Regions from separate parts of the Herbaspirillum sp. NPDC087042 genome, predicted to be linked through region 2. Evidence: predicted binding sites of a transcription regulator. Region 2 holds the regulator's gene; each other region holds the start of a gene.
What was found. Region 2 encodes sigma-54, which starts transcription at its own class of promoters, with help from an activator protein. Its sites were predicted from a motif close to TGGCANGNAANCTGCTTT; they were not measured.
Positions count from the first base shown of each region.

Region 1: a site for sigma-54 is predicted at 6,019-6,036, ahead of atzF (allophanate hydrolase). Genes of this name have one in related genera too.
Region 3: a site for sigma-54 is predicted at 1,723-1,740, ahead of ACIPHN_RS22985 ([protein-PII] uridylyltransferase). Genes of this name have one in related genera too.
Region 4: a site for sigma-54 is predicted at 4,159-4,176, ahead of ACIPHN_RS13500 (TorF family putative porin). Genes of this name have one in related genera too.

Region 1 is NZ_JBIUZW010000008.1:253,433-261,333, forward strand. Features, by position in the region: gene ACIPHN_RS13385 (ABC transporter permease) at 1-231, opposite strand, end outside; gene ACIPHN_RS13390 (BMP family ABC transporter substrate-binding protein) at 254-1,351, opposite strand; gene ACIPHN_RS13395 (ABC transporter ATP-binding protein) at 1,403-2,260, opposite strand; gene ACIPHN_RS13400 (ABC transporter permease) at 2,257-3,105, opposite strand; gene ACIPHN_RS13405 (ABC transporter substrate-binding protein) at 3,113-4,126, opposite strand; gene atzF (allophanate hydrolase) at 4,148-5,980, opposite strand; gene ACIPHN_RS13415 (16S rRNA (uracil(1498)-N(3))-methyltransferase) at 6,257-6,982, opposite strand; partial or broken gene ACIPHN_RS13420 (1-deoxy-D-xylulose-5-phosphate synthase N-terminal domain-containing protein) at 7,189-7,901, shown strand, end outside.
Region 2 is NZ_JBIUZW010000010.1:175,365-183,265, forward strand. Features, by position in the region: gene ACIPHN_RS15320 (UbiX family flavin prenyltransferase) at 1-193, opposite strand, end outside; gene grxD (Grx4 family monothiol glutaredoxin) at 222-533, opposite strand; gene hpf (ribosome hibernation-promoting factor, HPF/YfiA family) at 745-1,107, opposite strand; gene ACIPHN_RS15335 (RNA polymerase factor sigma-54) at 1,262-2,752, opposite strand; gene lptB (LPS export ABC transporter ATP-binding protein) at 2,815-3,555, opposite strand; gene lptA (lipopolysaccharide transport periplasmic protein LptA) at 3,555-4,193, opposite strand; gene lptC (LPS export ABC transporter periplasmic protein LptC) at 4,239-4,847, opposite strand; gene ACIPHN_RS15355 (KdsC family phosphatase) at 4,844-5,398, opposite strand; gene ACIPHN_RS15360 (SIS domain-containing protein) at 5,398-6,426, opposite strand; gene ACIPHN_RS15365 (hypothetical protein) at 6,554-6,760, opposite strand; gene ACIPHN_RS15370 (cation:proton antiporter) at 6,825-7,901, shown strand, end outside.
Region 3 is NZ_JBIUZW010000020.1:94,916-102,816, reverse strand. Features, by position in the region: gene rpsB (30S ribosomal protein S2) at 1-496, opposite strand, end outside; gene map (type I methionyl aminopeptidase) at 848-1,672, shown strand; gene ACIPHN_RS22985 ([protein-PII] uridylyltransferase) at 1,826-4,378, shown strand; gene ACIPHN_RS22980 (pseudouridine synthase) at 4,485-5,231, shown strand; gene ACIPHN_RS22975 (DUF1854 domain-containing protein) at 5,307-5,792, opposite strand; gene ACIPHN_RS22970 (ABC transporter ATP-binding protein) at 5,797-7,901, opposite strand, start outside.
Region 4 is NZ_JBIUZW010000009.1:12,418-20,318, reverse strand. Features, by position in the region: gene dinB (DNA polymerase IV) at 1-481, opposite strand, end outside; gene ACIPHN_RS13525 (YifB family Mg chelatase-like AAA ATPase) at 586-2,028, opposite strand; gene ACIPHN_RS13520 (winged helix-turn-helix transcriptional regulator) at 2,661-3,035, shown strand; gene ACIPHN_RS13515 (recombinase family protein) at 2,998-3,336, opposite strand; partial or broken gene ACIPHN_RS13510 (magnesium chelatase) at 3,394-3,498, opposite strand; gene ACIPHN_RS13505 (accessory factor UbiK family protein) at 3,572-3,817, opposite strand; gene ACIPHN_RS13500 (TorF family putative porin) at 4,235-5,017, shown strand; gene ACIPHN_RS13495 (P-II family nitrogen regulator) at 5,030-5,368, shown strand; gene ACIPHN_RS13490 (ammonium transporter) at 5,385-6,926, shown strand; gene ACIPHN_RS13485 (MFS transporter) at 7,023-7,901, opposite strand, start outside.

The sequences.
Region 1 (7,901 bases), on a different contig from region 2:
CGTGTTCTGCCAGGCGAACAGGGTGCCGAAGGCTCCCTGGAAGATCAGCAGGCAGGCCTCGCCCGCCGGTTTGCCCTGCACCAGCAGGAACAGCACGAACAGCAGCAGCGTGCCGGCCAGCGCGCACAGGGTCGGCAGCGTCGGAGCGGCGCCGTTGAACAGGGCCGAGCGCAGCCTGCGGGGCGTCCAGCGCGCCGGACCTGCCTCGGCGGGAGCAGTGATGGAAGTCATGGCACCGTCCTGCAAGTGGGGATCAGACCTGGCCGACCACGCCGGCCACCAGGTAATTCATCTTCTCCAGCGCCACGTCGGTCTGGACCTGGGTAGTGCCGGCCGGGATCACGGTATTGCCCTTGTTGTCCTTGATCGGTCCCTTGAAGATCTGGAACTTGCCGGCCAGCATCTGGGCCTTGATCTCATCGGCCTTCTTCTTGGCCGGGGCACTCACGGCCGCGCCATAGGGCGACATCTTGACGAAGTCATCCTTCAGGCCGCCGCGCAGGAAGTTGATCATGGGCTTGCCCTCCAGCGTGGCCTTGACGATCTCGGTGTAGGGCGTGGCCCAGTTCCACTCCGCGCCCGTGAGGTAGCCCTTGGGCGCCAGCGCGGCCTGGCTGGCGTGGTAGCCGGTGGTCATGATGCCGCGCTTCTCGGCAGTCTCGACGATCACCTTGGGGCCATCGACGTGACAGGTGATGACGTCGCAGCCCTGGTCGATGAGGCTATTGGCGGCTTCGGCTTCCTTCACCGGCAGCGACCAGTCACCGGTGAAGATGACGTGGCAGGTGATGGCCGGATCGACCGATTGCGCGCCCAGCGTGAAGGCGTTGATGTTGCGCAGCACCTGCGGGATCGGCTTGGCGGCGATGAAGGCCAGCTTCTTGCTCTTGCTCATATGGCCGGCGACCACGCCGGAGAGGTATTCGCATTCCTCGATGTAGCCGAAGAAGCTGCCCACGTTCATGGGGTGCTTGCCGGCCGTCCACAGGCCGCCACAGTGGGCGATGCGGACCTTGGGATATTTCTCGGCGATCTTGAGCACATGCGGGTCGAAGTAGCCGAAGGAAGTCGGGAACAGCAGCGTGGCGCCGTCCTGCTGGATCATGGCTTCCATGGTCTTTTGCACGGCCACGGTCTCGGGCACCTTTTCTTCCTCGATCACCTTCACGCCCGGCATCTTCTTGATGATGGCGGCGGCCTGTGCATGCGACTGGTTGTAGCCGAAGTCATCGCGCGCGCCGACGTAGATGAAGCCCACGGTCAGGGGACCGGCGGCCAGCAGATCCAGCGGGAAGGCGGCGCCCAGGGCGGCGGCACCGGAGAGTTTCAGGAAATCGCGGCGGTTTTTCATGTTGTTGCGCTCCAATGAGAACGTGGGTGGTGGGGGATCACTGCGTACGGATCAGGACAGCGCCAGCGTGCCCGGCGCCTGCATGCGCGCCGGCTTGCGGACTTCGCGCTGGAAGATCTCCATGGAAAGCTTCTTGGCCGCGATGAAGCTCGCCTGCGACAGCGTCTCCACCGTGCGCGGTCGCGCATCCTGGTAATGCAAGATGTCTGCCACCGCCGTCGGGCGCTTGGTCAGCAGCAGGATCTGGTCGGCCAGGTAGACCGCTTCTTCCAGGTCGTGCGATACCAGCACCATCGTGGTGCCGGTCTGCATGAAGACCTGTTGCAGCTTTTCGCGGATGAACAGCGTCATCTCGAAGTCCAGCGCCGAGAAGGGCTCGTCCAGGAACAGCACCTCCGGTCCCGGCGCCAGGGCGCGCATGATGGAGGCGGTCTGCTGTTGCCCGCCCGAGAGTTCATAGGGATAGCGCATCAGGTCGAACTTCACATCGAAGGACGCTACCAGTTCATCGACCCGGTGCTTGATCTCGGCCTTGGACTTGCCTTCCAGCTTCAGGGGATAGGCGATGTTGTCGATGGTGCGCAGCCAGGGGAACATGGCATCGCGGTAGTTCTGGAACACGTAGCCGATCTTGGTCTGCGCCAGCGACTTGCCGTCAAACAGGATCTGGCCGGCATCGATGGGGATGAGCCCGGCGATCATGTTGATCAGCGTGGACTTGCCGCAGCCATTGGGGCCGAAGACCGAGACGATCTGGTGCTTGGGGATGTCCAGGTCGAAATTCTCGTACAGCGGCCAGCCGGCGAAATGCTTGGTGAGGCCGCGAATGGTGATGTGGGTGCCCGGCGGTCCCGGCAGGAAGGGGACTTCCGGGGGCAGGTCTATCTTGGGACTGATCACGACGCTCATCTTCCGCTCCAGTGGACGAACCGTTTTTCGATGATGATGAAGACCACGTTCAACACGTAACCGAGTGCGCCGGCCGAGAGGATGGCGGCATACATCTCGCGCACGTTCAGGACTTGCTGGGTGTCGATGATGCGGTGACCCAGGCCGTTCTCGGAGCCGATGAACATCTCGGCCACGATCACGATCACCAGGGCCATCGAGACCGCGCTGCGCAAGCCCACGAAACTGGCTTGCAGGCTTTCCCAGACCAGCACATCGCAGAAGATGCGCCAGCGCGAGGCACCCATGACCTTGGCCGCCATCACCCGCTGCTTGCGCGCATTGAGCACGCCATAGGCGCTGTTGAAGAGCACGATCAGGAAGGCGCCGAAGGCGGCGATGGCGACCTTGTTGATGTCGGAGACACCGAAGATCAGCAGGAACAGCGGGATCAGCGCCGACGAGGGCGTGGAGCGGAAGAAATCGATCAGGAATTCGACGCTGCGATAGGCGCGCTCGTTGCTGCCCAGCAGCACACCGATGGGCAGGCCCAGCACGGCCGCGATGGCAAAGGCTTCCAGCGTGCGCAGGACGGTGACGCTGAAGTCCAGCAGCAGCGGGCCACCGGCCAGGCCCTTGACCATGGCCATGAGCGTCGCCTCCGGGGGCGGCAGCAGGATGGCCTTGATCCAGCCGGCGCGCACCACCAGGTCCCACACCACGAACAGCGCAACCGGGCCGATGAGGGGGAGCAGGCGGCCCAGCATGGCGCGCTTGCGTGGCTTGCGGGCCGCAGTAGGGGCCGGGGCAGCCGTGGGCGGCGTGACCGCAGCCACGGTCACGGAAGGAGCGACGGTATCGTTCATGATGGCCTCAGCCCTTGTAGATCAGGTTGTCGACCACGATGCGTTGCGAGAACACCCCCTTGTCGACGAACAGGTCGTAGAACTTCTGGAAGTAGGCGATATCGCTGGGCTTGAACTCGTTGTAGAGCATGTAGGACGCCAGCGGCACTTCCTTGGTCAGCGCCCCTTCGATGGCGGTGTAGCCCTTCAGGTAAGTACGGGCCTGGTCGGGATTGCTGCGCACCAGTTCGATGCCGCGTGCATAGGCGGCGATGTATTTGCGGGCCAGCTCCGGGTGCTGCTTGATGAAGTCGGTGGTCAGTGCCGCCGCGCCGCCATGCCAGGGCGCCATGGGATCACCCAGGATGTACTTGGCGATCACGCCGGCTTCCAGTACGCGGGTACTGTTGCTCATGCGTCCGACGGTGCCGGTCGGCTCCAGCGTGTAGGCGGCATCGACCTGGCCGGCCGCCAGCGAGGCCACATGCTGACCGATGGGCAGTTCCACCACGGTGGCGCCGGTGGCACCGGCCCGTTCCAGCACGGTCTTGGCCAGCGTGACGTTCTGGATGCCGGGGCCGGAGGCGACCTTCTTGCCCTTGAGCTCGGCGATCGACTTCACCGGGCTGTCCTTGGGCACCAGGAATTCATCCAGCACGTACTTGGCATTGCTGGGATTGGTGGCGAAGATCTTGAACAGGCCGGGCTGCGCCAGTTCGCCGATGGCCAGGTTGCCCGCCCCGGTGCCGTTGGCCGAGCCATCGGCACGACCCGCCAGCATGGCTTCCATCACCTGCTGGGCGCCGGCGAACTTGAGCGCCTGCACGTCCAGTCCGGCCTGCTTGAAATAACCCGCTTCCACGGCGGCGAAGAAGGGCAGGCCGGCCGCCACCGGCCAGTAGCCGATGCGGATGGGGACGGTCTGGGCGCGCAGGATGGCGGGGGCGCCCGCGATGGCGGCGGTCGCGGCCACCGCACCGGCCCTGGCGATGAAGCGGCGACGGCTGGTGTGGTGGACAGCGGATGGGGTGGTCTTTTTCATGAGCAGCTCCGTAGTGAGGTGTCAGTGCAGCGAATCGAGGTAGTGGACCCAGCCGCCGTGGTGGGTGATGTCGGTGGCGCTGGCGATGCCGGCCGGTTCGCAGATGAAGCCCTTGACGCTGCTGCCGTCGGCCAGCTCCACCGTGCCGATGCCCAGCGGCACCGGAATGGCCGCCACGAAGCCACCGAACTGGCGCAGCGGCATCTCCCACACTTCCACCGCGATGGCGGCACCTTCGCCGTCGGTGCGGGCCAGGCCGGGCTTGGGCGGGGTGGTGCCGGCCAGCGCGTAGAGACGGTAGTGCGCGGCGGTGCGGGTGACGGCCACGCGGCATGCGCCGGCTTCCAGCAATTGCCAGTTCAGGGGCTGGCCGCTGAGATGGGCGCCGACCACGCAGACCTTGATGGTGGTTTCGTTGAAGGGCAGAGGGGCGGCGGCGATGGCATCGCCCTGGGCGGCACCGCCCAGTTGCTGCTGGAAGCGCGCGCCGGCCTCGGCCAGCAGGTGATCGGCGCCGGCCGGGCCGATCAGGGTCACGCCGGCGGGCAGGCCGTCGCGACGCCAGACGCCCGGGATGGCCAGCGCCGCCATGTCCATCAGGTTGACGAAGTTGGTGTAGTAGCCCAGTTGGGAATTGCGCACCACCGGATCGGCTTGGACCTCGGCGATGGTCGGGAAGGTGGTGGTGGTGGGCACCAGCATCAGGTCGCTGCCGGCCAGCAGGTTTTCTGCTTCGCGCCTCAGATCGGCCAGGCGGTATTGGGCGTTGAAGGCATCCACCGCGTCGTATTGGTCGGCTTGCGCAGTGATCTGGCGCACCACCGGGTGGATGGCTTGCGGGTTCTCCACGAAGAAGTCGCCCAGCGCGGCGCGGCGTTCGCCCACCCAGGGGCCCTGATACAGCAACTGTGCGGCATCGCTGAAGGGGGCATAGGGGATGGTCACCAGGCTCACACCGGGCAGGGCGGAAAGTCGTGCCAGGGTGCGTTCCCAGGCTTCCTGGGCCACCGCATCGCCATAGAACTCGCAATGGTCGGGGATGGCGATGCGATAGCCGCGCCGCTTCACGCCCAGCATCGCCGGCCGCCGCGAATAGCCATCCTCGGCGTCAAAGCCGGCGGCGCTGTGCAAGACGCGCCAGGCATCGGCCACGTCGTGGGCGAAGATGGAGATGCAATCCAGGGTGCGACAGGCCGGCACCAGCCCGCGTGCGCTGATCAAGCCCTTGGTCGGCTTCAGGCCCACCAGATGGTTGAAGGCTGCCGGTACGCGGCCCGAACCGGCCGTATCGGTACCCAGCGAAAACATCACCTGGCCCAGCGCCACCGCCACGGCCGAACCGGAGCTGGAGCCGCCGGAGACAAACTGCGGGTCGATCGCATTGCGTACCGCGCCATAGGGCGAGCGCACGCCCACCAGGCCGGTCGCGAACTGGTCCAGGTTGGTCTTGCCCACCAGCAGCGCGCCGGCCGCCTGCAGGCGTTGCACCACGGTGGCGCTGTCGGTCGCCAGGCGGCCGAACTCGGGGCAGGCGCCGGTGGTGGTCATCTCGGCCACGTCGATGTTGTCCTTGACCGCGAAGGGGATGCCGAACAGGGGCATGCTCTCCAGCACGGCCTCGCCCTTGATCTGCCACATCAGGTCCAGCGCGGCGGCCTGCTGTTTGAGTTGCTTGGCCGGTACGCGACTGATCCAGACTTCATCGCGGCCGGCGCTGTCGATGCGCGCCAGCAACTCGGCGACGGTCTTGCCGGGCGTGCTGCGGCCCTCCCGGTAAGCCGCCAGCGTGGCGGCGATGGTGGTCGGGGCGGGGGCCTCGGCGCTGCTTGGGTAGGGGGTCTGGGTAGCGGTCATTTTGGATATTCAAACTTGAATACAAGATTGAATATCTTTAAGCAGAAGGCGTGCCAGGCTGGCCGGGGAGCCTGGCGGGTAGAGCTGGAGTCAGATGGGGAGCGGGTTTGCGGCCAGTCTTGCGGCGCGGCATGGTGTTGCCGGGCAACGGGCAGTATTTGTCAACGAGACAAATTGGTGAGGTTTGCGCTGTTTTTGTACGTTTCCAGACCGGAAGGGGGCGGGGCGTGCACGGTAAACCGGCACGCCAGGGAGATCAGTGGCCGCAGCTCGCCATCAAAGCTCGCCCCACACCGCATTCAAGGCGGCCAATGCCGCCAGTCCGGCGGTCTCGGTGCGCAGCACGCGGCTGCCCATGGACAGCATCAGGGCGCCCTGGGCGCAGGCAAGGTCTTCTTCTTCCTCGCTGAAGCCGCCTTCGGGGCCGACCATCAGGGTCACGGCTTGCGGCGGATGATGGCGCGCCCAGCCCGACAAGGGTTCCTCGCCGCGCGGCGAGAGCAGGATGCGGCGGTGCAGGTCGCTCTGGCCGATCCAGCGTTTGAAGTCGGCCAGTTCGCCCAGATGGGGCAGGCGATTGCGGCCGCACTGCTCGGCCGCCGAGTGGATGATGCCTTGCCAGTGCGCCTGCTTCTTCTCGGCGCGCTCGCCGGACAGACGCACCACGCAACGCTGTGCGGCCAGCGGTTGCAGGGCGGTGGCGCCCAGTTCCACGGCCTTTTCCACGATCCAGTCCATCTTGGAGGCCTCGGGCAGGGCCTGGGCCAGCGTCAGGGCATAGGGCAACTCGGCCTCGCGCGGCGAGAAGGTCTTGACCTCGGCGTGGGCGCGTTTCTTCTCGATGGTGCTGAGGGTGGCGGTATATTCACCGCCCTCGCCATTGAAGAGGGTGATGGCATCGCCCGGTTGCAGGCGCAGGACCTGGATATGGTGGGTGATCTGGTCGGGCAGGGGCAGCGCCGAACCGATACTCAGGGCTTGCGGGAGGAAGAAACGGGGCATGGGCAGGGTCCTGAAGGCGGTGCGGGTCAAAAAATGAGGTAAACCTTGTCAATCCGGTCATCGGAGTGGTCGCCAATTTTAATCCCCGGGGCGCACTCTGGTAAAATACGGGCCCGCGCCGACCCGGAGCTTCCGGGACCGGTGCTTTTGCTCCAGAACCCGATTTTTGCGCCTGGCGGCGCCTCCAGCAACTCTCAGACATCGACATGATTTCCACTCTTCCCACCGACAAGATGGCCAACGCGATCCGCGCGCTGGCGATGGACGCAGTTCAAAAAGCCAATTCCGGACACCCGGGCATGCCGATGGGGATGGCGGAAATCGCGGTAGCCCTGTGGGCCAAGCACTATCGTCACAACCCGGCCAACCCGCAATGGGCCAACCGTGACCGTTTCGTGCTCTCCAACGGCCACGGCTCCATGCTGCAATACGCGCTGCTGCACCTGACCGGCTACGACCTGCCGATGGAAGAGATCAAGAACTTCCGTCAGCTGCACTCCAAGACCGCCGGCCACCCCGAAGTGCATATCACCCCGGGCGTGGAAACCACCACCGGCCCGCTGGGCCAGGGCATCACCAATGCCGTGGGCATGGCGCTGGCCGAAAAGCTGCTGGCCGCCGAATTCAACAAGCCCGGCCTGTCCGTGGTGGATCACTACACCTACGCCTTCGTCGGCGACGGCTGCCTGATGGAAGGCATCTCCCACGAAGCCTGCTCGCTGGCGGGCGTGCTGAACCTGTCCAAGCTGATCGTGCTGTATGACGACAACGGCATCTCCATCGACGGCCACGTCGAAGGCTGGTTCAAGGACGACACCCCGAAGCGCTTCGAAGCCTACGGCTGGAACGTCATCCCGGCCGTGGACGGCCACAACGTCGAAGCCGTCAGCGCCGCGATCCACCAGGCCAAGCTGGCCGA
Region 2 (7,901 bases):
CTTCGACATCCTTGCGCCGCATGTCCAGCTCCTGGTGGAGCGTGAGCACGCCGGCGTCGGAAATCATCAGATGGGTCTCGACCTGCCCCTGCTTGCGCAGGTGTTCCAGCAGCCGCACGCCATAGATCGCGCCGGTCGCGCCAGTGATGGCGATGACCAGGCGCTGGCGCGGTGTGCCGGAGGTGGCGTTCATGATCGCCAGGCTTGTCGGGGAAAGCGGATCAGCCCTGGATGAGGGTCTGCAGTTCGCCCGAGGCGTACATCTCGCTCATGATGTCGGAGCCACCGACGAATTCACCCTTGACGTACAGCTGGGGAATGGTCGGCCAGTTCGAGTATTCCTTGATGCCCTGGCGCACGTCCGGGCTTTCCAGCACGTTGACGGTGACGATGTTCTCGGCGCCGCTGGCCTTGAGCAGCTGGATGGCCTTGCCGGAGAAGCCGCATTGCGGGAACTGGGCGGTACCCTTCATGAACAGCACGACAGGGTTTTGGGTCACGGTTTCTTTGATCCAGGATTGGACGTCGCTCATGGCTATGCCTTTGAAAATGGGATTGCCGACATTATAGGGAAAAGCCGGCGCTCGCGTTGGAACCGCCACACCCGGATTGATCTCGCACACAACAGTTTATTTCAATCGGGAAACTATTTATATGATATGCAAGCAATGACGCAGCTTGCCCAAATGCAAAAGGGCGCTTGCGCGCCCTTTGCTCATGTCAGGTGATGAAACTGTCAGGGCATCATGCCGCGCCAGCCATCATGTCGCCGGCAGCTTCGTCCGGCAGGCGTTTGGCGGCGGAGTGATGCTCCTGCAGCCGGTCCTTGTGCTTGATGACCTGGCGATCGAGCTTGTCGATCAGGGCATCGATAGCAGCATAGAGGTCGTGTGCGATGCTTTCCGCATGTAGATCCTTCCCCTTGATGTGGACGTTGATTTCCGCTTTTTGGCGCTTTTCCTTTTCTGTGAGTTTATCTACGCTCAGGATCACGCTGACGTCGATCACGTTGTCGAAATGGCGCTTGATGCGTGCCAGCTTGCTTTGCACGTATTCCCGCAGGGCGGGGGTCAGTTCGAGGTGGTGTCCACTGATGGTCAGATTCATACAACACTCCTATCGTGAAGTCACTGGAGGTTCGAGCAATCCATCGCTACTGCTGCGCTGCCAAAGGCACGTCTGACGTGTCGGTTGGCATCGGATGCTTGCCAGAACACAGCAACGGCTACTGCAGAGAAACTGAGAAAAAAATGCGAAACACTCAGAGGGACTTGCGGAGATTGACCGGCGGAATCTTCAACACTTCGCGGTATTTGGCGACTGTACGTCGCGCGACCACCATGCCTTGTTCTGCCAGCATATCCGCAATCTTGCTATCGGATAATGGGGTCTGCGGGTTTTCGGCTCCTATCAACTGTTTGATCAGTGCCCGTATCGCGGTGGAGGAGGCTTCGCCTCCGGTTTCAGTCGCGACGTGGCTACCGAAGAAGTACTTCAACTCAAACATGCCGTGCGGCGTGAGCATGTATTTCTGAGTTGTCACGCGAGAGATTGTGCTCTCGTGTAGACCCAGTGTATCAGCAATTTCACGCAGCACAAGGGGGCGCATGGCGACTGCCCCATGTGAAAAGAAGTTTCTTTGACGTTCGACAATAGCCTGTGCAACTCGCAAAATTGTATCGAAGCGCTGGCGCATATTCTTGATGAGCCACTTCGCCTCCTGCAGCTGGGAAGACAGCGATCCCTCGCCCTTGGCCTGCTTCAGCGCACTCGCATACATGGCATTGACGCGCAGCTTGGGCATGACCTCATGGTTGAGCATGACCTGCCAGCCGGTCTTTGTCTGTTTGACAATCACATCCGGCACCACGTAGTCGGAGGAATCGCGCGCGAATTCCGCACCCGGATGGGGGCGGCACTGGCGGATCACCGCCTGGGCTTCGCGCAGGTCCTCGTCGTCGCAATCGAGGGCTTTCTTGATCTTGTTGAAGTCGCGCTGGGCGAACAGCGGCAGGTAATCCTCAACGATCCTCAGCGCCAGCTTGCGGGTCACGAACGGCACCTTGGGCAGGCGCCGGATCTGCAAGGCCAGGCATTCGCCGGCACTGCGCGCGCCGACACCGGCCGGGTCCAGGCTCTGCAGCAATTTCAGCGCAATGCCCAGCTCTTCCAGGTCGATGCCCAGCTCTTCGGGCAGGCGCGCCAGGATATCTTCCAGCGGTTCTTCCAGATAGCCGCTGTCGTCGAGCGCGTCGGTGAGCAGTTCCAGCAGTGCGCGGTCGCGCAGGGTGCGGGCGGTCACGCGGATCTGGTCCAGCAGGTGTTCGCGCAGGGTGATTTCGTGGGCTTCCAGTTGCGGACGGGCATCTTCGTCGTCAGACGATTTGCCGTTGCGGGCAACGTCGTCGAAGCTCCAGTCGGACTCGCCGCTGACACCGCCCTCGGGGGCGTTGTCCTGGTATTCGAAGCTGGATTCGCCATCGGCGCTGGCGGGGGCCGCGTCGCCGCTGCCTTCGCTGTTGCCTTCGGCCACACCCGAAGAGGGCGTGGCACTGACGGCACCATCGGCCAGCAGGCGCACCGAATTGTCCAGCGCATCGTCGAGGCGTTCCAGCAGCGGATTGTCGGAGAGGATCTGTTCCAGCTCCTGGTGCAGTTCCAGCGTCGACAATTGCAGCAGTCTGATCGACTGCTGCAATTGCGGCGTCAATGCGAGGTGCTGCGAAGTTCGTAACTGGAGCGATTGTTTCATCTGTTTTTCGTGTGGCGGCGTGGCCCGCTGTTTTCTATGCCTAGCATCTCCGCACGCAGGTCTTACATGCGGAAGTGCTCTCCCAGGTAGACGCGTCGGACCGATTCGTTGGCGATGATCTCATCCGGATTGCCGCTGGCCAGGACCGTGCCCTGGTTGATGATGTAGGCGCGGTCGCAGATGCCCAGGGTTTCGCGCACGTTGTGGTCGGTGATGAGCACGCCGATGCCGCGTTCCTTGAGGAAGCGCACGATGCGCTGGATCTCGATCACCGCGATCGGGTCGATACCGGCAAAGGGTTCATCCAGCAGCACGAAGCGCGGATCGGTGGCCAGGGCGCGGGCGATCTCGACGCGCCGGCGCTCACCGCCTGACAGCGACAGGGCCTGGCTTTCGCGCAGCTTCTCGATCTGCAGTTCGTGCAGCAGGTTGTTGAGGCGGTTCTCGATTTCGTCGCGCGAGAGTGACTTGCCGTCTTCCTTGCGCAGTTCCAGCACGGCGCGGATATTGTCTTCCACCGTCAGCTTGCGGAACACCGAGGCTTCCTGCGGCAGGTAGGACAGGCCCAGCGTGGCGCGCTTGTGGATGGCCAGGCGCGAGATGGGCGAGCCATCCAGGTCGATCTCGCCGCCATCGGACGGCACCAGGCCCACGATCATGTAGAAGGAGGTGGTCTTGCCGGCGCCGTTGGGGCCGAGCAGGCCGACCACTTCGCCGCTGCGCACTTCCATGGAGACATCGCGCACGACCTGGCGGGCGCCATAGCTTTTCTTCAGTCCGCGGACTACCAGCGAGCTCGTCATTACTGGTCCTTTCCGGGTTGCGCGGCCTGGGGCTTGCGTTGCGGCGCGGCCGGCTGACCCGGGACGGAAGCAGGGGCGGGAGCAGGCGCAGCACCGGCCGGCGGCGGACTCTTGGGCTGGATCACGGCCGTGATGCGGCCGGCGCCCGGCTTGCTTTCGCCGCTGACGGTGTTGTTGACCGAGTAGAACTCGGCGCGGCTGTCATAAGAGATGAACTCGCCATTGACCTCGTCGGTGACGCGCTTGCCATCCATGCGCTGGATGTGGGCGCGCTGGAACAGCTTGGAAATCTCGGTCTGCTCGGAGTACTCGATGCGCTCGGCCTGGCCTTCGATCCACAGGTCGGGGCCGCCATCGCGCTTCTGGCGGAAGCTGGCCAGTGCGCCCGGGGCGGCGTACAGGGTCGCATACTCGTAGCCGTACTGGTCGGTCGTCAACACCACGCGACCGGCCTTGATGATGAGCGTGCCGCGGGTCATCACGACATTGCCGGTGAAGGTCTTCACCTGGCGCACGTCGTCATAGACCATCTGGTCTGCTTCGATGTTGGTGGGCTTGGTGGAGTCGGCCTTCTCGGCACGCGCCACGCCGCACACGGCAACCAGCATCAACAAGGGCAGTAAGAGTGAGCGTTTCATAGATTCCTGTCGGGTCTTGGCGATCTTGTTGTAATGGGGAGGGACTCAGCGTTTCTTCGGGGCCGGCTCGTAGTAGCCGCGGACATTGCCAAACAACTGCACGACCGCCGTGGCGTTGTTGGCCAGCATGCCCACACCATTCAATCTGGTGGTGCCCATCGTCATTGCAACCGGTTTGTCGGTCTTGACGATTTCATCGTCGGGCAGCAACAGCAGGTATTCCGACACCAGGTGCATGGGGTCGCGTCCCTTGGTGGCGCCACGGATGGCGTTGGCATTGCCGTACATGTGGATCTGGGTCTGGTCATCGGTCACGTGGGCGGTGTCCGAGTACAGCTCCATGGGGGGCTTTTCCTTGTCCAGGTTGTGCACCACCGGCTTGGTGATCTCGAAGGAGTCGTCCAGCGGGAAGTGGACCATCTTGGTGCCGGAGACGTCGTAGCGCGGCAGGCCGGTCGGCCCCATCTTCACGTAGTTGAAGTTGTCCAGGTAGTAGTCGGGCTTGCCGCGCGGACGTTGCGCCGCCTGCTGGTCGCCAGTGGCGCGCAGCGCCTGCAGCACCCAGAAGCTGCCCAGGGCGGCGCCGATCAGCAGGACCAGGATCACCACGATGCGGATCCGGTCGGCTGCACGTTCGCCGCTGCGCCCGCTCATGCCAGGTACGGCGCCAGCGCCGCCTCGTAGTTGCCCTGGGCGGCCAGCACCAGGTCGCAGACTTCGCGCACCGCGCCGTTGCCGCCGCTGGCCTGGGTCACGTAGTCGCTGCGGGCCTTGACCTCGCGATGACCATTGGCCACGCAAGCCTTGAAGCCGACCCGGGTCAGCACCGGCAGGTCGATGACGTCGTCACCCAGGTAGCCGCAGGCCGATGCGCTCAGGCCGGTGTGCTGCAGCAGTTGCTCGAAGGCCTGGCGCTTGTCATGCACGCCCTGGAACACCTGGGCGATGCCGAGATCGCGCGCACGACGCAACACGTAGGGCGACTGGCGCGCGGTGATGATGGCTGCCGCCGTGCCGAACTGCTGCATCATCTTGATGCCGTGGCCATCCAGGGCGTTGAAGCGCTTGAACGCTTCGCCGTCTTCGCCATAGAACAGCCCGCCATCGGTCAGCACGCCATCGACGTCGAAGATCATCAGGCGGATAGCGGCGGCCTTGGCCAGGACGGCCGGGTCGAAGGTGCTGGCGAAGGCTGGCGTGGTCATCAGATCACCTTGGCACGGGTCAGGTCATGGATGTGCAGCGCACCGGTCAGCACGCCATCGGCATCGGTGACCAGCAACTGGTTGATGCGGAATTCTTCCATCAACTGCACGGCATCCACCGCCAGTTGGTCCTGGTTCACGGTACGCGGGTTGGCGTGCATGATGTCGGCGATGCAGAACTTGCTGAAGTCCTGGCCGCGTTCGAGCAGGCGGCGCAGGTCGCCGTCGGTGAACACGCCGATGGGACGGAAGTCCGCATCCACCACGGCCGTCATGGCCATGCCCTTGCGCGTGATTTCCATGAGCGCCTCCGACAGCGAGACATCCGGGCGTACCGCCGGGATGGCATCGCCACTGCGCATCACATCGCGCACATGGGTCAGCAGGCGGCGGCCCAGCGCGCCACCGGGGTGGGAGCGGGCGAAATCCTCTTCCAGGAAGCCGCGCGCATCCAGCAGCGAGACCGCCAGCGCGTCGCCCATGGCCAGGGTGGCCGTGGTGCTGGCGGTGGGGGCCAGGTTGAGGGTACAGGCTTCCTTGTCCACGCCCACGTTCAGGTGGACGGTGGACAACCGGGCCAGGCTGGAGTTGTCATTGCCGGTCATGGAGATGATGACCGCGCCCATGCGCTTGACGATGGGCACGATGGCCATCAGCTCGGCGGTTTCACCGGAGTTGGAAATGGCGATGAAGACATCCTTGGCCGTCACCATGCCCAGGTCGCCATGGGCGGCTTCGGCCGGATGCATGAACAGCGACGGGGTGCCGGTGGAGGCCAGGGTAGCGGCGATCTTGCGGCCGATGTGGCCGGACTTGCCGATACCGGAAACGACGGCGCGGCCATTGCTTTGCAGCAAGAGATGCACGGCCTGGGCCAGTGGCTCGGCGCTGTCGTCGGACAGGCGGTTCTTCAGCGCCAGGATGGCATCGGCTTCGATCTGCAGGGTCTGGCGCGCCAGTTCGAGGGCGCGGCGGGCATCCCCGGCCGAAAAAGATGCAGGCGTGGTTTTGTCATCGGTTACACTCATAACCGAAGTATAAACGAATTAGCAAAGCAAAAAACTTGCCAGATGTAAGGGAATGCTGCTGGCCTGACCCGGTCGGGCGCGGTGCAGCATGCTTGCAACAGGGAGCGCACTGGCAGTGGCGACGATATCAGGTTGCGGTGCAAAAAATGGTAAGGCAATGGGGGCACAGGAATGAAGCTGCTGTTGCCATGTCGCCGGCCTGAATCCACAAACTGGTGCGCACCAAACTGGGCCGGTGCTGGCGTGCCGCGGCCATCATCCCGATCGGCCTGATCGGCTTGATCTGCCCACCCATCTCGGCCATCCGGCATGTTTCTCGCTTCACGGTGGTCAATGCGATTGCCCGTGCTGATTCCCGGCGAGTCCCAACATCGTTACCAGAATCACATCATCCACACATGTTTTCCGGACTGGAACTGACCCTCTTCCTTCTGGCCGCGGCGGTGCTCGGCGTGGTCGCTTTTCGCATGATGCAGTTGCCCCCCATGCTGGGCTACCTGGTGGTGGGCATCGTGATCGGGCCGCACGGCCTGGCCTTTGCCGAGGATAACGAGACCACCCATGCGCTGGCCGAGTTCGGCGTGGTGTTCCTGATGTTCTCGATCGGCCTGGAGTTCTCGCTCTCCAAGCTCTCGGCGATGCGGCATATCGTCTTCGGCCTGGGCGTAGCCCAAGTGGCGGCCACCATCGCCGTGACCATGGTCGGGGCCTGGGGCGCGGCCATGTTCCTGCCGCAATTCATCAACGTCACCTGGCAGGCCGCCTTTGCGCTGGGCGGCGCCTTGACCATGTCTTCCACGGCCATCGTCTCCAAGCTGCTCACCGAACGGCTGGAGCTGGAGACCGAGCACGGCCGCCGCATCCTGGGCGTGCTGCTGTTCCAGGATCTGGCCCTGGTGCCGCTGCTGATCGTGGTGCCGGCGCTGGCCAAGGATTCCGGCGACATCATGGTGACCCTGGCCTGGGCGGTCGGCAAGGCGCTGGTGGTGCTGGCGCTGCTGCTGTTCTTCGGCCAGAAGCTCATGCGTGGCTGGTTCCGCATCGTGGTCAAGCGACGCTCGCAGGAACTGTTCATGCTGAACCTGCTGCTCATCACCCTGGGCGCGGCCTGGATCACCGAGAAGGCCGGCCTGTCGCTGGCGCTGGGCGCCTTCATCGCCGGCATGCTGATCTCCGAGACCGAGTTCAAGCATCAGGTGGAAGAAGACATCAAGTCCTTCCGCGATGTGTTGCTGGGCCTGTTCTTCATCACCATCGGCATGCTGCTCAATGTGCGCACCCTGGTGGACCACTGGTTCCTGGTGCTGGCCCTGCTGACCGGCCCGGTGTTGCTCAAGTTCGGCCTGATCGCGGCGCTGGCGCGGCTGTTCGGGTCGAGCCCGGGCGTGGCGCTGCGCGTGGGCCTGGGGCTGGCGCAGGCCGGCGAATTCGGCTTCGTGCTGCTGAGCCAGGCCGGTGGCCTGAAGCTGGTCGAC
Region 3 (7,901 bases), on a different contig from region 2:
CGACGTCGATCACGAAGATGGCGTCAGGAATGCCGCCCATATCCTTGATACCGCCGATGGCCTTCTGCAGCTTTTCCTGTTCACGGCTGAACAGCAGGGCTTCCTTCTTCGACAGCTTCTCGACGGAACCGTCTTCGATCGAAGCTTCCATGTCCTTCAGGCGCTTGATCGAGGTCTTGATGGTCTTGAAGTTGGTCAGCATGCCGCCCAGCCAACGCTGGTCAACATAAGGAACGCCAGCGCGTTGCGCTTCGGCCGACAGGATCTCACGTGCCTGGCGCTTGGTACCAACGAACAGGATGGTGCCGCGGTTGGACGACAGTTGACGCACGTACTTTTGCGCCTCCTGGTACATGCCCAGGGTCTTTTCCAGGTTGACGATGTGGATCTTGTTGCGATGACCGAAGATAAAGGGGGCCATCTTGGGGTTCCAGAAGCGGGTTTGGTGACCGAAGTGGACACCGGCTTCCAGCATTTCGCGCATAGTAACGGACATGAATTTCTCCAGGGTTAGGTCTGGAATCCGCTCGGTCATCCGGCTCATGCAGCCGGACACCCTTTTTGCGAACGGATTCGCGTTTCAAATTTGCAATTTATTGCCATCGGGAATGATGAAGCAAGCTTCACATCCTTTCCAGCAACCGACCTGAGGCTTTCAGATCAGCCCGACATTCTACTGGATACCGTCATTTTGTTCAAGCCTCACGTCAACACCCTGCTCGCAATGCCCGAATATCGGCCAAACCCGCGTCGGGCCTGCTGCAAATGGCCGGGGATGACAAAACAGAAAACACCCCTGTCGTCTATAATCCAGTCTTGACGATTTTCTAGCGAATTGCGATTCATCATGGGCAACATCACCATCAAGACCGCCGAAGACATCGAAGGCATGCGCGTAGCCGGCCGCCTGGCCGCCGAAGTGCTGGACTACATCACCCCCTTCGTGAAACCTGGCGTGACCACCGGCGAGATCGACCGCCTCTGCCACGAGTACATGACCAACGTACAAGGCAGCATCCCGGCCCCGCTGAACTACTGCCCGCCCGGCTACACGCCCTACCCCAAGGCCATCTGCACCTCGCTCAACGACGTGATCTGCCACGGCATCCCGGGCGACAAGGTGATGAAAAACGGCGACGCACTCAACATCGACGTCACCATCATCAAGAACGGTTACCACGGCGACACCAGCCGCATGTTCTTCCTGGGCGAGCCCTCCATCCTGGCGCGCCGCCTCGCCGAGATCACCTACGAGTGCATGTGGCTGGGCATCGCCAAGATCAAGCCGGGCGCCCACCTGGGCGACATCGGCCACGTCATCCAGCAGCACGCCGAGAAGGCCGGCTACAGCGTGGTGCGCGAATTCTGCGGCCACGGCATCGGCAAGGTCTTCCACGAAGAACCGCAGGTGCTGCATTACGGCCGCCCCGGCACGCTGGAGAAACTGGAAGCCGGCATGATCTTCACGGTCGAGCCGATGATCAACGCCGGTCGCCGCGAGATCCGCGAAATGGGCGATGGCTGGACCATCAAGACCAAGGATCGCAGCCTCTCGGCCCAGTGGGAACACACTGTCCTGGTCACCGAGACCGGCTTCGAAGTGCTGACCGTCTCGCCGGGCATGCCGGCGCCGCCGGCCTTCATCCAGAACCAGGTCACGGCAGCGGCCTGATTGCCGCAAGCGCCGACCGTGCTGCAGGCCATGTCCTCCACCACGGTTTCCGGCATGAAACCTGCTAAGGGCATGGGGCCGCATGGGGATGCGGCTCCCATCATCACTGGCGCCGCCCCGCCGCCTCGCTTTCACTGATCCACGTCCACGCCGATGCCCACTCTCGCCATCACGCTCAAGAAGCAGCTCAAGGCCGCCCGCCTGCAAGCCATCGAGGTCTTCCAGTCCAATCACAAGACCGAGCAGTTGCTGGCGCAACTGCGCCGCAATGTCGATGAAGCATTGACGCAAGCCTGGGAAGAACTGGGTATGTCCGGCAATGCCGCGCTGGTGGCCGTGGGGGGCTATGGCCGGGGCGAGCTGTTCCCGCATTCGGACGTGGATGTACTCATCCTGCTGGACCAGTCGCCGGACGCCGCCAAGAAGGAAAAGCTGGAATCCCTGGTCCAGCTGTTCTGGGATATCGGCCTGGAAATCGGCCACAGCATCCGCACCATCGACGAATGCCTGGATGAATCGGCCGCCGACATCACGGTGCAGACCAGCCTCCTGGAAGCACGCCTGGTGACCGGCAACCGCGCCCTGTTCAAGCAGCTGCAGGAGCGCTACCAGGCTGCGCTGGACCCGCTGGCCTTCTTCCAGGCCAAGACGCTGGAGATGCGCCAGCGCCACGTCAAGTACGAAGACACACCCTACAGCCTGGAACCGAACTGCAAGGAAAGCCCCGGCGGACTGCGCGACTTGCAGGTGATCCTGTGGGTGGCCAAGGCAGCCGGCCTGGGGGACTCCTGGTCCAAGCTGGCCGAGCACGGCATGCTGACCTCCACCGAGGCACGCCAGCTGCGCCAGAAGGAGCGTGCTTTCAAGGATATCCGCATCCGCCTGCACATCCTCACCGATCGCCGCGAAGACCGGCTGGTGTTCGACATCCAGACGCAGATCGCCGAGACCTTCGGCTTCAAGACCACCGACACCCGGCGCGCCAGCGAATACCTGATGCAGCGCTACTACTGGGCCGCCAAGGCGGTGACCCAGTTGAACACCATCCTGCTGCAGAACATCGAAGCCCACCTGTTCCCGCAGCAGGCCGTGCCGCGCCAGATCAACGAGCGTTTCAACGAGGTCAACGGCTTCGTCGATATCGCCCATGACAAGGTGTTCGAGGACAGCCCCTCGGCCATGCTGGAAGTCTTCCTGGTGCTCTCCGAGCATGCCGAATTGAAGGACATGTCGGCGCGTACCATGCGCGCGCTGTGGCATGCCCGCTTCAAGATCGACAATGCCTTCCGCAACAACCCGGAGAACCACCGCCTATTCATGCAGATCCTGCAGAGCAAGCGCGGCATCACCCACGCGCTGCGCGGGATGAACGCCACCAGCGTGCTGGGGCGCTACCTGCCCAACTTCCGCCATATCGTCGGACAGATGCAGCATGACCTGTTCCACGTCTACACGGTGGACCAGCACATCCTGATGGTGGTACGCAACGTGCGCCGCTTCACCATGAGCGAGCACGCCCACGAATACCCGTTCTGCAGCCAGTTGATCGCCAACTTCGCCCAGCCCTGGGTGCTGTATGTAGCGGCGCTGTTCCACGACATCGCCAAGGGCCGTGGCGGCGACCACTCCAAGCTGGGTATGGCCGACGCGCGTGCCTTCTGCGAGCAGCATGGCATTTCGGCCGAGAATACCGAACTGGTCGTCTTCCTGGTGGAGCAGCACCTGGCCATGTCGCATGTGGCACAGAAGCAGGACATGTCCGACCCGGATGTCATCACCGCCTTCGCCCAGCTGGTCAAGGACGAACGCCACCTGACCGCGCTCTACCTGCTGACCGTGGCCGATATCCGCGGCACCAGCCCCAAGGTCTGGAACGCCTGGAAGGGCAAGCTGCTGGAAGACCTCTACCGCATGACCCTGCGCGTGCTGGGCGGCGAAGAACCCTCGGCCGACCGCGAACTCAAGAACACCCAGCAGGAAGCCATCAAGACCCTGCGCCTGTACGGCTTGCCGGCCGACGCCCACGAGCAGTTCTGGAAGCAGCTCGACGTGGCCTACTTCCTGCGCCACGATGCCTCCGACATCGCCTGGCAGACACGTTGCTTCTACGACAAGGTAGATACCGGCGTGCCACTGGTGCGCTGCCGCCTGGCGCCGATCGGCGAAGGCGTGCAGGTGGCGGTCTACACGCCCGACCGCCCTGACCTGTTCGCGCGCATCTGCAGCTATTTCGACGAGAAGAGCTTCAGCATCTTCGACGCCAAGATCCACACCACCCGCAACAACTACGCACTGGATGCCTTCCTCATCAATGCCCCGGTGTTTGCCAAGAACTACCGCGACATCATCAACCTGATCGAGCACGAACTGGGCGCCCTGCTGCAATCCGACGCCCCCCTGCCGGCGCCCTCCAAGGCCCGCCTGTCGCGGCTGTCGCGCACCTTCCCGGTCAACCCGTCGGTGGACCTGCGCCCCGACGAGCGCGGCCAGTACTACCTGCTGTCGGTCTCGGCCAATGACCGCGCCGGGCTGCTGTATTCGATCTCCAACGTGCTGGCCAAGTACAAGATCAACCTGCATACCGCCAAGGTGATGACCCTGGGCGAGCGGGTGGAAGACGTCTTCCTCATCGATGGTCCCGGCCTGTCCCAGCCACGCAACCAGATCCTGCTGGAAACCGATCTCCTGAAGACCCTGCGCATCTGACCCGCGCCCCAGCGGGGCCGCCGCCGGTCTGGCGCGGCAGCCCCGCTGGCCGTACAATCTCACCCTCGCCGCTGGCCGGCTCCCTGTTTTTCGCAAGGCAATCCCCATGACTGAACCCGTACGACTTTCCAAACGCATGTCCGAACTCGGCCTGTGCTCGCGCCGCGAAGCCGACGAATGGATAGAGAAAGGCTGGGTGCGCGTCGATGGCGCGGTGGTCTCCGTGCTGGGCAGCAAGGTGCTGCCGCACCAGAAGGTCACCGTGGAACGCCAGGCCAGCGCCGAGCAGGCCCAGCGCGTGACCATCCTGATCAACAAGCCCATGGGCTATGTCAGCGGCCAGGCCGAAGATGGCTACAAGCCGGCCATGGTGCTGGTCACCGAGCAATCGCGCTGGGTCGAAGACCAGACCGAGATGCGCTTCCACCCGCGCCAACTGAAGAGCCTGGTACCGGCCGGTCGGCTCGACATCGACTCGGTGGGCCTGCTGGTGCTGACCCAGGATGGCCGCATCGCCAAGCAATTGATCGGCGAGGATTCGGCGGTCGACAAGGAATACCTGGTCCGGGTGCAGTACACCCGCCCCGGCAAGCTGCCCGAAGCCGACCTCAAGCGCCTGAACCACGGCCTCATCATGGATGGCAAGCCACTGCGCCCGGCCAAGGTGAGATGGCAGAACGAGGACCAGTTGAGTTTCACGCTGCGTGAAGGAAAGAAGCGCCAGATCCGCCGCATGTGCGACATGGTCGGCCTGAAGGTGATCGGCTTGAAGCGCGTGCGCATCGGCGGCATCAAGCTGGGCGAACTGCCGGTGGGGCAATGGCGCTACCTGCGGCCGGACGAGAAGTTCTGAGCCATCACTTCAAAAAGCAACGGCCCTGATACATCAGGGCCGTTGTTCTTCATGGCTAGCTTCGACGGTGCAGGATCAGAGGAAGCGATCCAGGATCTTGCGGCTATGCTTGTCCAGCGCCCTCTGGTCACGGATCAGGAACTGGATGCCATGACTGTCGGCGATAAGCAGCGCGGGCGCGGCCAGGCGACGGATATCTTCCTCACCCTTCAGGGTGAAGGTGGTGGTGCCGCGCGTGGTCTGCACCGTCCAGTCGCTGGGCGTGGCAAAGGTCGAGACACCGACGATGTGCTGGATCTCGGGCATGAACTCGCGGCTGGCCAGCTCCTCCTCGATCATGCGGCGCGTGTTGGCATCGACCTGTTCCAGGGTATCGATCCAGGCCAGTTCGTGGCCGTCGCTGCTCACCAGCGACAGGCCATGATCGGGCGAGGTGATCGGAAAGGCCCGCACCGGGATCACGTTCTCGTGCGTCACGCCTTCAGCATCGACCAGCACCAGGCGGCCGAAGCTGTTGCGTTGCAGGCCGAAGGACGGCTGGGCAGTGGTGGGTGTCGTCATGGCCTCATTCGCCCTTCTCTTCTTCGCTCACCGACACCTCGGCCTCGCCATCGGGATGGCGCGCCTGTGCCTGGTAGAGCTTGTAGTAATGCCCTTCGCGGGCCATCAATTCCTCGTGATTGCCAACCTCGACCACCTGACCGCGATCCAGCACCACCAACCGGTCGGCCTTGCGCAGCGTGGACAGGCGGTGGGCGATGGCAATCGTGGTACGACCCTGGACCAGGTTATCCAGCGCCTTCTGGATTTCCTTCTCGGTAGTGGTATCGACCGACGACGTGGCCTCATCCATGATCAGGATGCGCGGATCGATCAGCAGTGCGCGCGCAATCGAGATGCGCTGGCGCTCGCCGCCTGAAAGCGCCTGGCCGCGCTCGCCGACCAGCGAGTCGTAGCCCTGCGGCAGGCGCAGGATGAACTCATGGGCGTGGGCAGCACGGGCGGCGGCGATGATTTCCTCGCGGGTGGCCTCAGGCTTGCCGTAGGCGATGTTCTCGGCAATCGTGCCGAAGAACAGGAAGGGTTCCTGCAGCACCAGGCCGATGTTGCGGCGATATTCGGAAATCGGCATCGAGCGGATATCCACGCCATCGATGCGGATCGCCCCTTCGGAGACGTCATAGAAGCGGCAGATCAGGTTGACCATGGTCGACTTGCCCGAACCGCTGTGACCGACCAGGCCGATCATCTCGCCCGGCGCGATGGACAGGCTCATGTTGCGGATCACCGCGCGGTTGCCATAGCGGAAGCCGATGTTGCGCACCTCGATGGCGCCCTCCACTTTCTCCAGGTGGACCGGATTGGCCGGCTCGGGCACGCTGGAAACGTGGTCCAGGATGTCGAAGATGCGCTTGGCGCCAGCGGCGGCCTTCTGCGTCACCGAGACAATGCGGCTCATCGAATCCAGGCGGGTGTAGAAACGGCTGATATAGGCCAGGAAGGCAGTCAGCACACCGACCGTGATCTGGTTGCTGGAGACTTGCCAGATACCGAACACCCACACCACCAGCAGCCCCACTTCGGTCAGGAAGGTGACCGTCGGCGTAAACAGCGACCAGATCTTGTTGACCCGGTCATTGACCACCAGGTTATGACGATTGGCCTCGCGGAAGCGCGCCACTTCACGCTTTTCCTGGGCGAAGGCTTTGACCACGCGGATGCCCGGGATGGTATCGGCCAGCACGTTGGTCACTTCCGACCAGATACGGTCGATCTTCTCGAAACCATGGCGCAGGCGGTCGCGCACCACATGGATCATCCAGGCGATGAACGGCAGCGGCAACAGGGTCACCAGCGCCAGCCAGGGATTGATGGAGATCAGGATGGCCGCCGTCATGATGATCATCAGCACATCGATGGCGAAATCCAGCAGGTGCAGCGACAGGAACACGCAGATGCGGTCAGTCTCGGAACCGATACGCGCCATCAGGTCGCCGGTACGCTTGCCGCCGAAGTACTCCTGCGACAGCCGCAACAGGTGCGAATAGGTGGTGGTGCGCAGGTCGGCACCGATGCGCTCGGATACCAGCGCCAGGATGTAGGTCCGCGCCCAGCCCAGGCCCCAGGCCAGCAGCGCCGCGCCCAGCAGGCCCGACAGGTAGAGCGTGGCCAGATGGACGTCGATGGGCGTGCCGTTCTGGAACGGGATCAGCACATTGTCCATCAGCGGCATGGTCATGTAGGGCGGCACCAGCGTGGCGGCGGTGGACGCCAGCGTCAGCAGGAAGCCCAGCAGCAGCGAGCCCTTGTAGGGCTTGGCAAAGCGCGACAGGCGGAACAGCGCCCAGGTCGACGGCGGCGCCTCCTTGGTTTCGGGGCAGATGGCACAGGTTTCCTGGCCTTCCGGCAGCACCGCCTTGCAGTTCGGGCAGACATCGCCCTCTTCCTCGGCCTGCACGCCCGAGGCCAGCAGGTCGCGCTGCTGGTCGAACAGCTTGATCAGGCGCAGCGCCTGCGGATTCTGGGCCAGCGTATAGCGCCAGGCACCCAGGCGACCGGCGCCATCGCACAGTTCCAGGCTGCCCACCCCGGCATGGTCGTGATGCTTGAGCTGCAGGTCGGCACGATAGGCCCACTCCTGCCAGACATGTCCATCGGGGGTATGGCTGA
Region 4 (7,901 bases), on a different contig from region 2:
CGACCGAACAGGTGAGCCGGGTGGCCTCGAAGACGGCCGCCTTCAGCTGGCGCGCGATCTCTTCGGAACTGCCCTTCAGCGCCGAGACATCGGCATAGATCTCGTCGATGCCGACATCTTCGATGATGGGGCTGATCTCCCGCACGGCTTCCTTGAACTGCCGCGAATAGCGACGATACAGCTCGAAATTGACCGGCAGCAGCACCGCATCCGGCGCCAGCCTGGCCGCCTTCATGGCCGGCATGGCCGAATGCACGCCGAGGGCGCGGGCTTCATAGGTGGCGGTGGTCAACACGCCGCGACCCACATAGTCGCGCAGCCGCGAAAACTCCCGCGTGCCGTCGTCCTTCATCCGGGGCGCATGGCTCTGCCGCCCCGCGACCACCATGGGCTGGCCGCGCAGTTCGGGGTACTGGGACAGTTCGCAGGATGCGAAGAAGGCATCCATGTCGATATGCGCGATGCGACGGTCAGCGGACATGAGTGGGGACGGACGGGGCGTGAGTACAGACAAGGGGGGATTCTAGATAAAAATCGTCTTGCTGGTGACGGTTGTCTTGCAGTGCCCCGGCCGTTGCGCGGCCGCTATGAGGTAACCAGCCCCCGCCGACACTGGATCGCCTCGGCGACATGCCGTTTCTCCACCCGCGCGACGCCCTCCAGGTCGGTAATCGTGCGCGCTAGCTTGAGCACCCGGTGATAAGCGCGCGCCGACCAGTCCAGGCGGACCATGGCGGCTTGCAGCAATTGTTCGCCCGGCGCATCGGGCTGGCAATGCAAGTCGATTTCGCGACCGGCCAGCAGGCTGTTGGGCTTGCCCTGGCGGGCCAGTTGCCGGTCGAAGGCAGCGGCCACCCGGGCGGCGATGCTGGCGCTGGATTCGCCCGGGGCTTGCGTGGCCAGTTCGGCCGGCGTCAGGGCCGCGACCTGCAACTGCATGTCGATGCGATCGAGCAGGGGTCCGGAGAGGCGGTCCTGGTAACGTCGCACCTGTTCCGCCGTGCAGCGGCATTTGCCCGAAGAATGGCCATGCCAGCCACAGGTGCAGGGATTCATCGCCGCCACCAACTGGAAGCGCGCCGGAAACTCCGCCTGCCGTGCCGCCCGCGAAATGCTGATGCGGCCGGACTCCATCGGCTGGCGCAGCACGTCCAGCACGCTGCGCGGGTACTCCGCGATCTCGTCCAGGAAGAGCACGCCGTGATGAGCCAGCGAGATCTCGCCCGGACGCGGCGTGCCACCGCCCCCCACCAGCGCCACGGCCGAGGCCGTGTGGTGCGGGGCGCGGTAGGGCCGTTGCTTCCAGCGGGCCATGTCGAAACTGCCGCCCAGCGATTGCACGGCGGCCGATTCCAGGGCCTGCTCACCGGTCATCGGCGGCAGGATGCCGGGAAAGCGCATGGCCAGCATCGACTTGCCCGCGCCCGGTGGGCCCACGAGCAGGATGCTGTGGTTGCCGGCAGCCGCTACCTCCATGGCGCGGCGCGCCTGCAACTGGCCCTTGATATCGCTGAAGTCGGGATAGACCGGTGCGGCCAGGGCTTGCCGGGCGTGATGTCGTGGCAGCCGCTGGCTGTCGTCGCGGGCGGTGAAATGGGCGCAGACCTCCAGCAGCGAGCTGGCGGGCAGGATGGTGGCCTCGGCCACCAGGGCCGCCTCGTCGGCATTGGCCTGCGGCAAGATGAAGGCGCGTGGCGGTCGCTCGGCCGGGTCGGCCCGGTTGGTGCCGTGCATGGCGCAGGTCATGGCCAGCGCGCCGCGCACCGGTAGTAACTGTCCCGATAGCGAGAGCTCGCCGGCATATTCATAGTCATCCAGCCGGTCGGCGGGTAGTTGTCCGGAGGCCGCCAGGATGCCCAGGGCAATGGCGAGATCGAAACGGCCGGATTCCTTGGGCAGGTCTGCTGGCGCCAGGTTGACCGTGATGCGCCGGGCCGGCACCTCGAAGCGCGCATTCTGCAGCGCGGCCCGCACGCGGTCGCGGGCTTCCTTCACCTCGGCCTCGGGCAGCCCGACGATGGTAAACAAATATCCGATATATAAATATAAAAATACCCTTTTAAATCAATCACTTAAATCAAATAATTTCTTATAGAAAATATCGTGTATGCCAAACTTTAATCACCATCACAGCAATTTGGTGACTTTTATATCGAATCGAGTGTTGGAAAAGCAGGAGCGCTGGCTGACAGTGACTCTTACTTTCAGGCAAGGTATTCCTCGGCCGGACTGTACAGTCGAAAGGCTCAGCTACGGGGAGCTTGGTAGGACGGTTGGTCGGATACTCAAAGGCCTAAATACATTTGCTTATGGACGAGCCCATCGCCGTTACAACAAGCGCTTGTATGTTGTGCCCGTTATTGAGCAGGGTAAATCTGGAAGACTGCATGTCCATATGCTGCTGCAGGTGCCACCTCGGCTAAACAATGCCGCCGAGTTTTGTGTGCAGGTTAGGGAGCATTGGAAAAGCATGAGATGGGCACACAGCCAATGTCACATCGCCCCACTAAATACCAGCGATGAAGTTAGGAATTGGACCATTTACTGTTGATTTGCATTGAAAACTGACCCACTTTCCCAGGAAATTTGCATCCAAAGTTGACCCATGTTTAGACCACAATCCTGCTCATCACAGCGAGCGGGAGAACGGAGTGATAGACGTGGCCCTACTTGGAATTATTCGACGCTGGTACATCAGAGACCGCATCTCAATTCGGGAAATCGCCCGCAGGCTCGACATTTCCCGCAACACTGTTCGCCGCTACATCCGATCCGATGTCAGCGAACCCGCTTATCCAGCAAGGCGTTCGCCAAGCTCGCTCGATGAATTCACCGCCAGGCTCTCCGCCTGGCTCAGCGCAGAGGCGATCAAATCTCGGAAGCAAAGAAGGACCCTGAAACAGATGTTCCTGGACTTAAGAGAGCTGGGATATGAGGGGTCGTATGACCGGGTGGCTGCCTTCAGCAGGCAATGGAAGGTGGGTCAAATGGAGAGGGTCAAATCTGCGAGCAAATCAACACCAGAAACAGTCTGAGCGCGATATGGGATGAGTCTCGTGACAGTCGGTCTAGCGATTCCACGAGCAGAACTGAGCCACGTGCAATTTTCCCGCTTTTCAATGCGGTGACGAATTGACCCAGAGCCCCACTTTCCAGATTGGTTGATCTAAAAGCAGAAACCCCAATGTCTTTGTAGACCGACTGATCGACCAATTCCAATCCATGCAATTTGGCGTAGTTTTCTGACAGCTCTCGCTGGCGTTGCTCACTGTGCCCTTTTTGTTGGATTTCGGTAGACATCCGAATATATGAGTACGCTTTGACGGACGAGGTCATTTCTAATATAATCTAAGTGTTTGATTTTAAAAGTAAAATTATAATTTAAATCGGATAAACATTGGTGAAGGAGGGCAATCCATTGGCCAGATGCACCTCCACCGTCACCGGTGGGGCGGCCATGCCGGCCAGGGCGCGGCTGCGCAAGACCGCCAGGCTCATCGCAATGAGCCCGGCAGCTTGTCAGAAGGGAAAAAACGCGGGGGAGGAAGTAGAAAGAGAGTCGTCGCCAGGATCATGGATTCTGTTTTTGCTGAGCTTCAAGCTCGGCAACACGCGCTTCCAGCGCTTCCAGGCGGGCGCGGGTCTTGGCCAGTACCTGGGCCTGGACGTCGAATTCTTCGCGCGTGACCAGGTCCAGCTTGGCAAAACCCTGACTCAGCATGGCCTTGACGTTCTTTTCGATGTCCTTGGCCGGTGAGTTCTCGATCGCCTTGTTGATCTTGGATTGCAGGTCTTCAAAAAACGGGGGCTTGTCCATGTCGGATCTCCTTGGCAGATAGCTGGATCGCAAGTTTAGCGGTTTCCCGCCCATCCTCAAAACAGGATGTCCTCTTCAGACCGGAATTTTGCGAGTCCGTGCCGCGGACTACGGGTTTTCCTGCGGGAAATGCGCCGACTTGGTGATCCCGACCGTCTTTGTCCCCGGCGCACCAAAATGTGTTTGCCGTGTTTGACGCAAGTTTGTCAAAAAGCAAATATTGTTGCACCAATGGCGTGCATTTCCGGGTTTGCTGCACTATTTTGAACTGGAGTGCGAAAAAATTCGACACGGATCCCGGCTTTATGCCGAAAACACAAGCCTCCTATGCCTAATAGACATGGCACGGCTCCTGCTAAGTGGTAAAGGCAAAACAAAAAACGACTTTATTGTTTAAACACAAACCAGAGGGAAGTCATGAAGAAACTGATTCTTGCAACAGCCATCGCCGCATCCTTCGTTTCTACCGTGGCACGTGCAGAAGACGCCAAGCCGGACAATGAATTGACCTTCAACGCCGCCGTCGTGAGCGACTATCGCTACCGCGGCCTGACCCAGAGCCGCTTCGACCCGGCCCTGCAGGGCGGTGCCGACTACACCAATAACCCCACCGGCCTGTATGCAGGTACCTGGCTGAGCACCATCAAGTGGATCAAGGATGCCGGTACCCTGACCGGTACCGATACCAAGGGCCCGGTCGAGTGGGATATCTATGGCGGCAAGCGCGGTGACATCGGCGGCGGCTTCACCTATGACGTGGGTGGCCTGTACTACTACTACCCGGGCAACACCCTGGCCAACAGCGGCGTGAAGAATGCCAATACCTTCGAACTGTACGGCCAGGTCGGCTACGGTCCGGGTTACTTCAAGTATTCGCAGTCGCTGACCAACCTGTTCGGCGCGGTCAACAGCAAGTACAGCCAGTATTTTGACCTGGGTGCCAACATCGACACCTTCTACGGCATGGTCCTGGGCCTGCACGTGGGTCACCAGAGCGTGCGCGGCAACCCCAGCGCGGTCAGCTATACCGACTGGAAGATCGGCCTGTCCAAGACCTTCGACGACCTGGCCGGCATCACCCTGGGCCTGGCCTATGTCGGTACCGACCTCAAGGACGGTGTGTCCACCACGCCGGCTTCGGACGGTTCCAAGAACGTCGGCAAGAACGGCGTTGTCTTCTCCCTCAGCAAAACTTTCTAATACGAGGTTCGTATGAAACTGATCACAGCGATCATCAAACCGTTCAAGCTGGACGAGGTGCGTGAAGCCCTCTCCGCGATCGGGGTGCAAGGCATCACCGTGACCGAAGTCAAGGGCTTCGGTCGTCAAAAAGGCCATACCGAGCTCTATCGTGGCGCCGAGTATGTGGTCGATTTCCTGCCCAAGACCAAGATCGAGGCAGCCGTGGACGACGCCATCGTCGAACGTGCCCTGGAAGCCATCGAGACCGCTGCCCGTACCGGCAAGATCGGTGACGGCAAGATCTTCGTCCAGGACCTGCTGGATGTGATCCGTATCCGTACCGGCGAAACCGGCAAAGACGCTCTGTAAAAAAAGGGGAATTCTAATGAGCATGAAGAAAATGTTTTCCGGCGCGCTCGCCATTGGCGCGCTGCTCTTGGCGGTAGGTTTTACCGCACCGGCCCAGGCGCAGGACGCGCCCAAGCCTGAAGCTGCAGCCGCTACCGCCGCAGCCCCCGCTGCTGCTGCTCCGGCCGCTGCTGCACCCAAGGCTGACGCGGCTGCTCCGGCCGCTGCTGCTGCCGCCGCTCCGGCTGCTGCCGCTGCTGCACCGGCACCGGTGCCCAACAAGGGCGACACCGCCTGGATGCTGATCTCCACCGCCTTCGTCATCCTGATGACCCTGCCCGGCCTGGGCCTGTTCTATGGTGGCCTGGTGCGCAGCAAGAACATGCTGTCGGTGCTGATGCAGTGCTTCGTCATCTTCTCGCTGATCTACATCCTGTGGTTCGTCTACGGCTACAGCATCGCGTTCACCGAGGGCAATGCGTTCTTCGGCGGCTTCGATCGCCTGTTCCTGCACGGTCTCACGGGTGATTCCAATACCGGCACCTTCAGCAAGGGCGTGGTCATTCCGGAACTGTCCTTCGTGGCCTTCCAGGGTGCGTTCGCTGCCATCACCGTGGCGCTGATCATCGGTTCCTTCGCCGAGCGCGTGAAGTTCTCCGCCGTGATCCTGTTCTCGATCCTGTGGTTCACCTTCTCCTACCTGCCGATGGCCCACATGGTCTGGTTCTGGCCGGGTCCGGATGCCTTCACCGACGCTGCCGCTGCCGACAAGGCGACCGCTGTCTCGGGCTGGCTGTTCCAGAAGGGCGCGCTGGACTTCGCTGGCGGTACCGTGGTGCACATCAACGCCGCTATCGCTGGCCTGGTGGGTTCCTATGTGATCGGCAAGCGTATCGGTTTCGGCAAGGAAGCCTTCAAGCCCCATAGCCTGACCCTGACCATGGTCGGTGCCTCGCTGCTGTGGTTCGGCTGGTTCGGTTTCAACGCCGGTTCGGCTCTGGAAGCCAACGGCAGCGCCGCCCTGGCCTTCGTCAACACCATCCTGGCCACCGCTGCAGCCGTGCTGTCGTGGAGCTTCGGTGAGTGGATCGGCAAGGGCAAGCCCTCCATGCTGGGTGCCGCCTCTGGCGCGGTTGCCGGCCTGGTGGCCATCACCCCGGCTGCTGGTTTCGTGGGTGTGATCGGCGCGGTTGTGATGGGTCTGATCGCTGGTCTGCTGTGCCTGTGGGGCGTGAGCGGTCTGAAGAAGATCCTGGGTTCGGACGACGCGCTGGACGTCTTCGGCGTGCACGGTGTGGGCGGCATCCTGGGTGCCATCCTGACCGGCGTGTTCGCAGCCCCCAGCCTGGGCGGCACTGGTATCTACGACTACGTCACCAATGCCGTGGCACCGGATTACTCCATCGGCGGCCAGGTCTGGATCCAGTTCCAGGGCGTGCTGACCACCGTGATCGTGTCGGGTGTGGTGTCCTTCATCGCCTACAAGATCGTGGACGTGGTCATCGGCCTGCGTGTGACCGAAGAGGAAGAGCGCGAAGGCCTGGATATCTCCAGCCACGGCGAATCCGCGTACCACTAAGCATCAAGCATCAAGACTGTACCGAGTCTGCAATATTCCTTCGGGGCTGGAAACGGCCTCTTTCTAAGGCGCCTTCGGGCGCCTTTTTTCATTGTCTCAGCCGGTGTTCGCGATGCTGGCGTTGGCTGATGGACGCGCCAGCAGGGCCAGTACGGCTGCGGCGAGGGCACACCCCGAGATCTGCAGAACGCCTGCTGCGCTCCAGCCCATGCTCACCTTCAGCATACCCAGCAGGTAGCCCGAGAAGGCGGCGGGGATATAGAGACTGGCGACAAAGAGGCCCGAAGCCTGGGCGGCACAACGTCGCCGCACCGCCTTGATGATCCCGGCAGACAGGTTGGCATAGGCTACCCCGCTGATGCCCGCACCGAACAGGAAGGACAGCAGTGCGTGCAGGGCCAGCGACTCATGCACGCCGGCAAACAGCAATGCTCCCAGCGCCGCCGCCACTGTCAGGGAGAGCGCCAGGAGCTTGCGGGCATCGTAGCGGTCCCCCAGCCAGCCGCCGACCAGGGAGAGCAGCGCGCCCAAGCCGTACATGCTGATGGCGAACGCTGCCTCCCCGGGGGCAAAACCGAGTGCTTCCCGCAAATAGGTCGGATACAGGCCGAGGTAGCCGTAGATGGACAGGCCCGCAAAGACCGTGGCCAGTGCCAGCGTCAGCGGCGAGCGCGCCAGAATGTTGTCAGGGAGGTGGGCGTCGGCAAGGGCTTGTTGTTCGTCCGTGTCCGCTTGTGCCTCGGTCAGGCCGGATTTGACGAACAGCAGGATCAGCACCATCGCCAATACGCCCGAATAGCCGAACGCAAGAAAGGGGACTTGCCAACCCATGCTGCCGAGCAAGGCTGCACCCAGGTTGGGGCCGATGATGGCACCTATGCCAAAGGTGAAGTTGAGCGAACTGGCAGCCAGGGTCTGGTGGCGAAAGAAATAGGTGGTCGCAATGGCCAGCAGGGCGGTCAACTGCATGGCTTC